2 regions of the Streptomyces sp. NPDC001851 genome follow, and region 1 is predicted to be linked to the other one. Evidence: riboswitches for the same ligand, from Rfam matches in the RefSeq annotation. Region 1 holds a riboswitch; the other holds the start of a gene.

Region 1 (5,160 bases):
GCCTGCGGGCCCTTCTGGCCCTGCGAGATCTCGAACTCCACCCGCTGGCCCTCTTCCAGGGTGCGGTAGCCGTCCATCTGAATGGCGCTGTAGTGGACGAAGACGTCCGCACCACCGTCGACCGCGATGAAGCCGTACCCCTTCTCCGCGTTGAACCACTTGACGGTGCCCTGAGCCATGCCTAACTCCCCTATTACTGGCCCTTGCACAGATCCGCACTTCGCGGACCCGGGTCAGACCTCACCCCCCAATCGGTCGGGGGCGTGCGCCGGAACGCGTCGACCGCGGCTGAATGTATCTGTCCAACTGCCGTCTGCAACAGGTCAAACGGACGAGAATTCTGGACGCGAACGGTCCGAAAAGTGGTGAGAATTCACCCGACTTCGGGGCAAGTCGGACCCCGCAAACGTTACAAAAGCCGCATAAAACCCCCGCATTTTGGCTGCTTCCTGCGGGGTGTGCGGCATGAAATCCAGGGCTTGCGACCCGGAGGTCGTGGCCAGGTTCCCCAACTGTACCGCGCTCAATCACGCAGAATTGCCCCCTCCGCTTCTCTCACGGAGGAGGCAATTCCATGAACAATGGGTAACTGAAGTTACCGAAGGTAACGATCAGCCGCCGGCGACCGCCGGAATGATGGAGACACCGGCGCCGTCCGGCGTGGCGGTCTCCAGGCCCTGCTCGAAGCGGACGTCGTCGTCATTGACGTAGACGTTCACGAACCGGCGCAGCCTGCCCTGGTCGTCCAGGACGCGGGCGGCGATCCCGGTGTGGTTCTTCTCCAGGTCCTCGATGACCTCGGCGAGGGTCGCGCCGTCGGCACTGACCTCGGCCCGGCCGCCGGTGTAGGTGCGCAGGATGGTGGGGATGCGAACGGTCACGCTCATGCGAGGCCAGCCTCTCGGAAGGAGTCCAGGGTCGGGCGGATGGTGGCGGTGAGGCCCGTGCCGGCCACCGCGTCGAGGGTCTTCAGGCCGTCGCCGGTGTTGAGGACCACCGTGGTCTTCGCCGGGTCCAGGACGCCGTCCTTGAGCAGCTTGCGGGTGACACCGACGGTCACGCCGCCCGCCGTCTCCGCGAAGATGCCCTCGGTGCGGGCCAGCAGCTTGATCGCGTCGACGACCTCCTCGTCCGTGACGTCCTCGACGGCACCGCCGGTGCGCCGGGCGATGTCCAGGACGTAGGGGCCGTCGGCCGGGTTGCCGATGGCGAGGGACTTGGCGATGGTGTCCGGCTTCTGCGGCCGTACGACGTCGTGGCCGGCCTTGAACGCGGTCGACACCGGCGAGCAGCCCTCGGCCTGCGCACCGAAGATCTTGTACGGCTTGTCCTCGACCAGGCCGAGCTTGATCAGCTCCTGCAGACCCTTGTCGATCTTCGTGAGCTGGGAGCCGGAGGCGATCGGGACCACGATCTGGTCGGGCAGCCGCCAGCCGAGCTGCTCGCAGATCTCGTACGCGAGGGTCTTGGAGCCCTCCGCGTAGTACGGCCGCAGGTTGACGTTGACGAAGCCCCAGCCCTCGCCGGCCGGGTCGCCGATCAGCTCGGAGCAGAAGCGGTTCACGTCGTCGTAGTTGCCCTCGATGCCGACCAGCTCGCCGCCGTAGACCGCGGCCATGACGACCTTGCCCTGCTCCAGGCCGTGCGGGATGAACACGCAGGAGCGGAAGCCGGCGCGGGCCGCGGCGGCGCCGACGGCACCGGCCAGGTTGCCCGTGGAGGAGCAGGACAGGGTGGTGAAGCCGAAGGCGCGGGCGGCCTCCAGGGCCTGGGCGACCACGCGGTCCTTGAAGGAGTGCGTCGGGTTGCCGGAGTCGTCCTTGACGAACAGGCCGCCGGTGACGCCGAGTTCGGCGGCGAGGTTGTCGGCCTTGACGAGCTTGGTCCAGCCCGGGTTCAGGTTCGGCTTGTCGGCCACGTCGGCCGGGACGGGCAGCAGCGGTGCGTACCGCCAGATGTTCGCGGGGCCGGCCTCGATGCGGCGGCGCAGCTCTTCGGTGTCGTAGCCGGAGAAGTCGTAGGCGATCTCCAGCGGGCCGAAACACTCCTCGCAGGCGAACACCGGGCCGAGCGGGACGCGGTGTCCGCACTCGCGGCAGCTCAGGGCCGCGGCGGGGCCGAGGTCGACGGTGGAACTGCTGGTGGTGGCAACTGTCTGCACAGCCATGGAGGCGAGGCCCTTTCTCCTCATCTTCCTCACGACGCATCTCGCCGCGAGACGGATTTGGCACCTTCCCTAGCCGGGAGCCTCGCCACATCAATGCGACAAGAACCGACTGGAGGGTTGCCGGGGCTTCATCGGGCCGTGTCCCTCTGCCCCTCTGGATGAGCGGTATGCAGTTGTCAGCGCGCGGTCGATCCCCGACATGCGATGGTCACCGGCGTTGTTCAAGACTGTAACCGAAGGCCAGGACAGTTGAGATAGTCGTCCGAACCGCGAGACACGTGAGGAGCCGCTGACCGTGCTGGAAGAAGTCGAGCGCTGGCTGGCCACCCGCTCCTGGTCCGTGACCGATCGCCCGCTGCACAAGATCCTGGCGGCCAAGCAGCGCACGGGCCAGTCGGTCTCCGTCGTGCTGCCCGCGCTCAACGAGGAGGAGACGGTCGGCGACATCGTCGCGGTCATCCGTCACGACCTCGTGGAGCAGGTGCCGCTCGTCGACGAGATCGTCGTCGTCGACTCCGGCTCCACCGACCGCACCGCCGGGGTCGCGGCCGCCGCGGGCGCCCGGGTCGTTCACCGCGACGAGGTCCTGCCCCGCATCCCCGCCGTCCCCGGAAAGGGTGAAGTGCTCTGGCGCTCCCTCCTGGTGACCAGCGGGGACATCCTCTGTTTCATCGACGCCGACCTGCGGGAGTTCTCCTCCGACTTCGTCTCCGGAATCGTCGGCCCGCTGCTCACCGAGCCGGACGTGGACCTGGTCAAGGCGATGTACGACCGTCCGCTCGCCGGGACGTCCGGGCAGGGCGGCCGGGTCACCGAGCTGATGGCCCGCCCGCTGCTGAACATGCACTGGCCCCAGCTGGCCGGGTTCGTGCAGCCGCTCGGCGGGGAGTACGCGGCCCGCCGCTCGCTGCTGGAGCAGCTGCCGTTCCCCGTCGGCTACGGCGTGGAGCTGGGCATGCTGGTCGACGCCCTGCACCTGGTCGGACTCGACGCGCTGGCGCAGGTGGACGTGGGCGTGCGCAAGCACCGGCACCAGGACGGACAGGCGCTCGGCCGGATGGCGGCGGCGATCTACCGCACCGCCCAGCTCCGGCTGGCCCGCGGCCATCTGGTCAGGCCGTCGCTGACCCAGTTCGAGCGGGGCGAGGACGGCTTCGAGCCGCGCACCTACTCGGTGGACACCGAGGAGCGGCCGCCGATGGCGGAGATCGCGGAGTACGCCGAACGCAAGGTGGCGTGAACCCGTCGTATACGGCGGTGTGCCGGGCGTAGCCGTACGTTTGAGCGTTTCCGGGCCGGGCTAGGTTGAGGACCATGGCTGCCACGCAGGGTGCTGAGGTACTGGTCGCGTCCAATCGCGGCCCGGTTTCGTACACGGTGGACCCCGGCGAGGGGGCCGGCTCGCTGCGCGCCAGGCGGGGCGGCGGCGGGCTGGTCTCGGGGCTGTCGGCCATCGGCTCGGACGCGGACTCCGTGTGGGTGTGCGCCGCGCTCGGCGACGGCGACCGGGAGGCCGTACGGCGTGCGGAGGGCGGGCTGCTGCCGGCCGGGGACACCGGCGGGCAGCGCGTGCGGATGCTCGACATCGACGCGGCCGTGCACGCGGACGCCTACAACGGCATCGCCAACTCGGTGCTCTGGTTCGTCCACCACATGCTGTACCAGACCCCGCTGGAGCCGGTCTTCGACGCGGAGTTCCGGCGGCAGTGGGCGTCGTACGAGGCGTACAACCGGGCGTTCGCCGAGGCGCTGGCCCAGGAGGCGGCCGAGGGTGCGGCGGTGCTGGTGCAGGACTACCACCTGTGCCTGGTGCCCGGGATGCTCCGTGAACTCCGCCCCGACCTGCGGATCGGCCACTTCTCGCACACGCCGTGGGCGCCGCCGGAGTACTTCGCGCTGCTCCCGGACGACATCCGGGAGCAGTTGCTCGCGGGGATGCTCGGGGCGGACCGGGTGGCGTTCCTGACGCACCGCTGGGCGGACGCGTTCCGGGCCTGCGCGCAGGCGGTCCCGGCGTCCGGGGCCCTCGCGGACACGCGGATCGGGGTGCACGGGCTGGGCGCGGACGGGGACTTCCTGCGCGGGCGCGCGCACCAGCCGGACGTCGAGGAGCGGATGGCGGCGCTGCGGGCGGAGATCGGCGAGGGCCGCAGGACCGTCGTCCGGGTCGACCGCACCGAGCTGTCGAAGAACATCGTGCGGGGTCTGCTGGCGTACCGGCAGCTGCTGGAGGACCACCCCGAATGGCGTGAGCGGGTGGTGCACCTGGCGTTCGCGTATCCGTCGCGGCAGGACCTCGCCGTGTACCGGGACTACACCGCCGCGGTGCGGCGGGTGGCCGAGGAGATCAACGCGGCCTACGGCACACCGGGCTGGACCCCGGTCGTGCTGCACGTCAAGGACGACTTCGCGCGCTCCCTGGCCGCCTACCGGCTCGCCGACGTGGCCCTGGTCAACCCGATCCGGGACGGTATGAACCTGGTCGCCAAGGAGATCCCGGTCGTCTCCGACCGCGGCTGTGCGCTGGTGCTGTCCCGGGAGGCCGGCGCGTACGAGGAACTGCGCGCCGACGCGTTCGCGGTGAACCCCTACGACGTGCTGCAGACCGCGCGGGTCCTGCACGAGGCGCTGTCCCTGCCGGACGGGGAGCGGGCGGAGCGGTCGAAGCGGCTGGCCGCCGCCGCCACCGCGCTGCCGCCCGCCCAGTGGTTCCTCCAGCAGCTGCGGGCGCTCCAGGAGCCTCAGTCCAGCTGAGCCGCCAGGGTCCGCAGCAGGCGGACGACGCCGGCCGGGCCGTCCACGACCAGGTCCGCCCGCTCCGCCAGTTCCGTGACCTCCGTGCTGCCGCTGCAGACCAGGAGGCCGGGGATGCCGTCGGAGCGGAGTTCCTCGACGGCCGCGAAGGCGGGCAGGTCGCCGAGGTCGTCGCCGGCGTAGAGGACCGACTCGGCGCCGGTCCTGCGGACGTACGCGCCGAGCGCGACACCCTTGTC
Region 2 (5,160 bases), on a different contig from region 1:
GGGGGGGGCTATTTCTTTGGGGGGGGGGCCGGGGGGCGGGGGGGGGGGGGGGGGCCCCCCCCCGCGCCCCCGGACTGGCTGCCCGTCGGGTCAGCCTTACACCGCCGGCACGCAGCGGCCGTCCTCCGTGCGGTACGTCCACTTCGCGCCCTCGGTCACCAGTTCCCGTACCGCCGTCACGAAACGCTCCACGTGTTCGTCGGGGGTGCCCGCGCCGAAGCTGACGCGGATGGCGTTGAGGGACTTTTCACCCGGGGCAGCCTCGGGGGCGCCGCATTCGCCCTGGGTCTGGGGGTCGCTGCCGAGGAGGGTGCGGACCAGGGGGTGGGCGCAGAAGAGGCCGTCGCGGACGCCGATGCCGTACTCGGCGGAGAGCGCCGCGGCGAAGTGGGAGCTGTTCCAGCCCTCGACGACGAAGGAGATGACGCCGACGCGCGGGGCGTCGTCGCCGAAGAGGGACAGCACCTTCACCTGCGGGACCTCGGCGAGGCCCGCGCGGACCCCGGCGATCAGGTGCTGCTCGCGGGCGACCAGGGTGTCCCAGCCGGCCTCGGTGAGCGCCTTGCACGCCGAGGCGATGGAGTAGGCGCCGATCACATTGGGCGACCCCGCTTCGTGCCGCGCGGCGCTCTCGTGCCACTCCACGTCCACACCGCCGTCCTGACGCCGGGTCACCTTGCGGCTGGCGCCGCCGCCCGCGAGGTACGGCTCGGCCGCGCGCAGCCAGTCGGCGCGGCCGGCCAGGACACCCGAGCCGAACGGGGCGTACAGCTTGTGGCCGGAGAAAGCGACCCAGTCGACGTCCAGGTCACGGACGGACACGGGGTGGTGGGGGGCCAGCTGGGCGGCGTCCAGGACGATCCGGGCGCCGTGCGCGTGCGCCGCCGCCGCCAGTTCGCGCACCGGCCACAGTTCGCCGGTGACGTTGGAGGCGCCGGTGACGCAGACCAGGGCCGGGCCGTACGGGTCGCGGTCGGCGAGGGCGCGCTCCAGGGTCTGGACGGCCTGCTGCGGGCTGCGCGGGGCGTTGAGGTAGGTGACCTTCGCGTCCTGCCAGGGCAGCAGGGAGGCATGGTGCTCGGTCTCGAAGACGAAGACCTGGCAGTCGGCGGGGAGGGCGCGGGCGAGGAGGTTCAGGGAGTCCGTGGTCGAACGGGTGAAGACCAGCTGGTCGTCGGGGCGGCAGTCCAGGAACTCGGCGACCGTCTTCCGGGCGTTCTCGAACAGGTCGGTGGACAGCTGGGACAGGTAGCCGGCGCCGCGGTGGACGCTGCCGTAGTACGGCGCGTAGGCCGCCACGTCGTCCCAGACGCGCTGCAGGGCGGGCGCGCTGGCCGCGTAGTCGAGGGCGGCGTAGGTGACCTCGCCGCCGGTGACGAGCGGGACGGTGACATCCCGGCCCAGAACCGGCAGAGGGGCACAAACGGACTGGTCGGCGGCAGCGGTGAAGACGGACATGGGTGACTCCCGTGAGGACATACGCCCCGAGGGCGCAGGAAGAAGAGAAGAAGGGTGTGCGGAGGCGGGGCTCTGCGGCCCTATCGCATTCGCTTGCTCACGGAAGGCTCCTCGACGACCAGGACCCCTGGCTCATACGAGGGGTCCGCGCTTGCCGTGGACCTCGCTGCCCACGGCCTGGTCCTCACCCGGGGCACCCCGCCACGGACGGAGGGTTGCCGGACAGTCGGCCGGGGCCTCATGACTGTCACTCATGACCTGGTACAGGAACGTACGTGAAACGATCGTCGTCCCGCAACCCGCGTCCGGATCGCGGGACGAGCGCCGGTGGACGCTACGCGTTGCTGGCCGCCACCCAGCGGTCCAGCGTCCGCTTCGCCGCACCGGAGTCGATCGACTCCGCCGCCCGGTCCATCCCGGCCCGCAGCTGCTCGGTCAGCGGCGCGTCCGCCGGCCGCAGCGCGACGAGCGCCGCCGCCGAGTTCAGCAGCACCGCGTCCCGTACGGGCCCGGTCTCGCCGTCGAGCAGACGGCGGGCGACCTCCGCGTTGTACGACGCGTCCGCGCCGCGCAGGGCCTCCACGGGGACGAGATCGAGGCCGACGTCCCGCGGGTCGAAGGACTCCTCGGCGACCTTGCCGTCCCGGACCACCCACACCCGCGAGGTGGCGGTGGTGGTCAGCTCGTCCAGGCCGTCGTCGCCGCGGAAGACCAGGGAGGAGTTGCCGCGCTCGGCGAGGACACCGGCCACGATGGGCGCCATCCGGAGATCCGCCACCCCGACGGCCTGGGACCGCACCTTCGCCGGGTTGGTCAGCGGGCCGAGCACGTTGAAGGTCGTGCGGATGCCCAACTGGCCGCGGGCCGCGGCCACATGGCGCAGCGCCGGGTGGAACTTCACCGCGAAGCAGAAGGTGATCCCGGCCTCTTCGGCGACCTGCGGGACCCGCTCCAGCGGCAGGTTCAGGTTGACGCCCAGCTTCTCCAGGACGTCCGAGGCACCCGATGCGGAGGACGCGGCCCGGTTGCCGTGCTTGACGACCTTCGCCCCGGTGCCGGCGACGACGATCGACGACATCGTGGAGATGTTCACCGTCTTGGCACCGTCACCGCCCGTGCCGACGATGTCCACGGTCTGCCCCGGCACCTCGATCACGTTGGCGTGCGCGTACATCGCGCGCACGAGCCCGCTGATCTCCTCCACCGTCTCGCCCTTGGCACGCAGCGCCACGGCGAATCCCGCGATCTGCGCGTCCGTCGCCTCCCCGCGCATGATCCGGTCCATGGCCCATGCCGTGGCGTCCGCACTCTGGTCGCGGCCCTCCAGCAGGGCGTTCAGTACCTCGGGCCAGGAACGGCCCGCCGCGGTGTCGCCTCCAGCGGGGGTCACAGCGCTCATAGCCGCTCCTGGTGTCGTAAGAACCGTTCCGATCCCACCCTATCCAGCCCCGGACAGGGCGAAGGGCCCCGTCCGCAACCCGGACGGGGCCCTTCAGCGTGGCGTGGCGACGCGGGGATCAGTGGTGGCCGTGGCCGCTCACGATCTCCTTGTACTCCTCGACGGTCGGCTTCGGGATCTGGTTGTCCTCGCCGTAGTAGGCGTGGGACAGCTTCGCCCGGAGCCTCTCCGAGGCCTTGACCTTGCGCTCGACACCGTTCTCGTCGACCGTCGGGCCGATCTCGGCCGGCTCGTACTGGTGGTGGGCCGTGAGGGTGTGCAGCTGCTCCTGGCTGAGCGGCTCGTGCACCTCGATGAACTCACCGTGCGGCAGGCGCTTGATGATGCCGGTCTCGCGGCCGTGCAGCACCTTGTCGCGGTCCCGGCGCTGCAGGCCGAGGCAGATCCGCTTGGTGGCGATGAACGCGACGACCGGTCCGACGAAGAAGCCGATCCGGACGAACCAGGTGACGGCGTTGATCGACAGGTGGAAGTGGGTGGCCCACAGGTCGTTGCCACCGCCGACCAGGCCGATCATGTAGACCGTCACCCAGGCGACACCGAACGCGGTGCGGGTCGGGGCGTTGCGCGGGCGGTCCAGGATGTGGTGCTCGCGCTTGTCGCCGGTGATCCAGGACTCGATGAACGGGTAGACCGCGATCGCCGCCAGGACGAGACCGAAGAGCACCAGCGGGATGAACACACCCAGGACGAGCGTGTGACCCCAGAGGTTGATCTCCCAGCCCGGCATGTAGCGGACCAGACCCTCGGCGAAGCCCATGTACCAGTCGGGCTGGGCGCCGGTGGACACCTGGTCCGGACGGTAGGGACCCATGGCCCAGATCGGGTTGATCTGGGCGACCGCCGCGATGGCCGCGATGACACCGAAGACCAGGAAGAAGAAGCCTCCCGCCTTGGCCATGTAGACCGGCAGCAGCGGCATGCCGACGACGTTCTTCTCGCTCTTTCCGGGACCCGCGAACTGCGTGTGCTTGTGGTAGAAGACCAGGATCAGGTGCGCCACCATCAGGCCGAGCATGATGCCCGGCAGCAGCAGGATGTGGATCGAGTAGAACCGGGCGACGAAGTCGTGGCCGGGGAACTCGCCGCCGAAGAGGAACATCGAGATGTACGTGCCGACGATCGGCATCGACAGGATCGCGCCCTCGGTGAAGCGCACACCGGTGCCGGAGAGCAGGTCGTCCGGGAGCGAGTAACCGGTGAAGCCGGTGAACATGCCGAGGACGAACAGCAGGAAGCCGAACAGCCAGTTGATCTCACGCGGCTTGCGGAACGCGCCGGTGAAGAACACGCGCATCATGTGCACGAACATGCCGGCGAGGAAGATCAGCGCGGCCCAGTGGTGGATCTGCCGGACGAGCAGACCACCGCGCACGTCGAAGGAGATGTGCAGGGTCGAGTTGAACGCCTCGGACATCAGCTGTCCCTGGAGCGGGACATAGCTGCCGTGGTACTCCACCTCGTTCATCGACGGGTGGAAGAACAGCGTCAGATAGACACCCGTCAGGATGATGATGATGAAGCTGTACATGCACACTTCGCCCAACATGAACGACCAGTGGTCGGGGAAGATCTTGCGCATGTTGGCCTTGGCCAGGGAGTAGATCCCGAGCCGGCCGTCGGCCCAGTCGGCGATCCGCTCGCCGGCCGGGGCCTTCCCGCGAGAGCGGGGTGCGTCGTTCGATGCAGTACTCATCCGCGCTCCCAGAATGCAGGACCGACGGGCTCCTCGAAGTCGCCGAGCGCCTGGAGGTAACCCTCACTGTCCACGCCGATACGCAGCTGCGGCAGGGCGTGGCCGGCGGGGCCGAAGATCACTCGGGCACCGTCGGAGAGGTCGAAGGTGGACTGGTGGCACGGGCACAGCACGTGGTGCGTCTGCTGCTCGTACAGCGAGATCGGGCAGCCGACGTGGGTGCAGATCTTGGAGAAGGCGACGATGCCTTCGTGCGACCAGTCGAGCTCGCGCTTGTCCTTGATGTTGCCCGGCTGCAGCCGGACGATCATCAGGGCCGCCTTGGCGATCTCGTTCTGGAAGTCCTCGTCGGTCTCCTCCAGGCCGTCGGGCTTGGCGAAGGTGAGGGAGCCGACGGCGACGTCCTCGGGGCGCAGCGGCTGGTTGGTGTTCATGTTGATCAGGCGCTTGCCCTTGGCCCACAGGGTGTGCCGGAGCATGGTGCCGGGCTTCGGGCCCAGGCCGCCGAGCAGCATGACGGCGGAGAGCGGCATCAGGGCCATCGCGC

Evidence for each region. A riboswitch is a leader RNA that binds a small molecule or an ion and turns the genes downstream of it on or off. The one in region 1 is predicted to bind S-adenosylmethionine.
Region 2: linked by a shared signal. The riboswitch ahead of ABT171_RS17665 (aminotransferase class V-fold PLP-dependent enzyme) and the one ahead of thrC (threonine synthase) in region 1 are both predicted to bind S-adenosylmethionine.

Annotation. Positions count from the first base shown of each region.
Region 1 covers NZ_JBEOYR010000002.1:266,011-271,170, forward strand. Annotated here, with positions in the region: gene ABT171_RS04220 (cold-shock protein) at 1-179, opposite strand, end outside; gene ABT171_RS04225 (MoaD/ThiS family protein) at 612-887, opposite strand; gene thrC (threonine synthase) at 884-2,167, opposite strand; SAM riboswitch class I at 2,185-2,332, opposite strand; gene ABT171_RS04235 (glucosyl-3-phosphoglycerate synthase) at 2,463-3,407, shown strand; gene ABT171_RS04240 (alpha,alpha-trehalose-phosphate synthase (UDP-forming)) at 3,482-4,921, shown strand; gene otsB (trehalose-phosphatase) at 4,909-5,160, opposite strand, start outside.
Region 2 covers NZ_JBEOYR010000011.1:54-5,213, forward strand. Annotated here, with positions in the region: gene ABT171_RS17665 (aminotransferase class V-fold PLP-dependent enzyme) at 97-1,458, opposite strand; SAM riboswitch class IV at 1,601-1,717, opposite strand; gene trpD (anthranilate phosphoribosyltransferase) at 1,793-2,857, opposite strand; gene qcrB (cytochrome bc1 complex cytochrome b subunit) at 2,976-4,613, opposite strand; gene qcrA (cytochrome bc1 complex Rieske iron-sulfur subunit) at 4,610-5,160, opposite strand, start outside.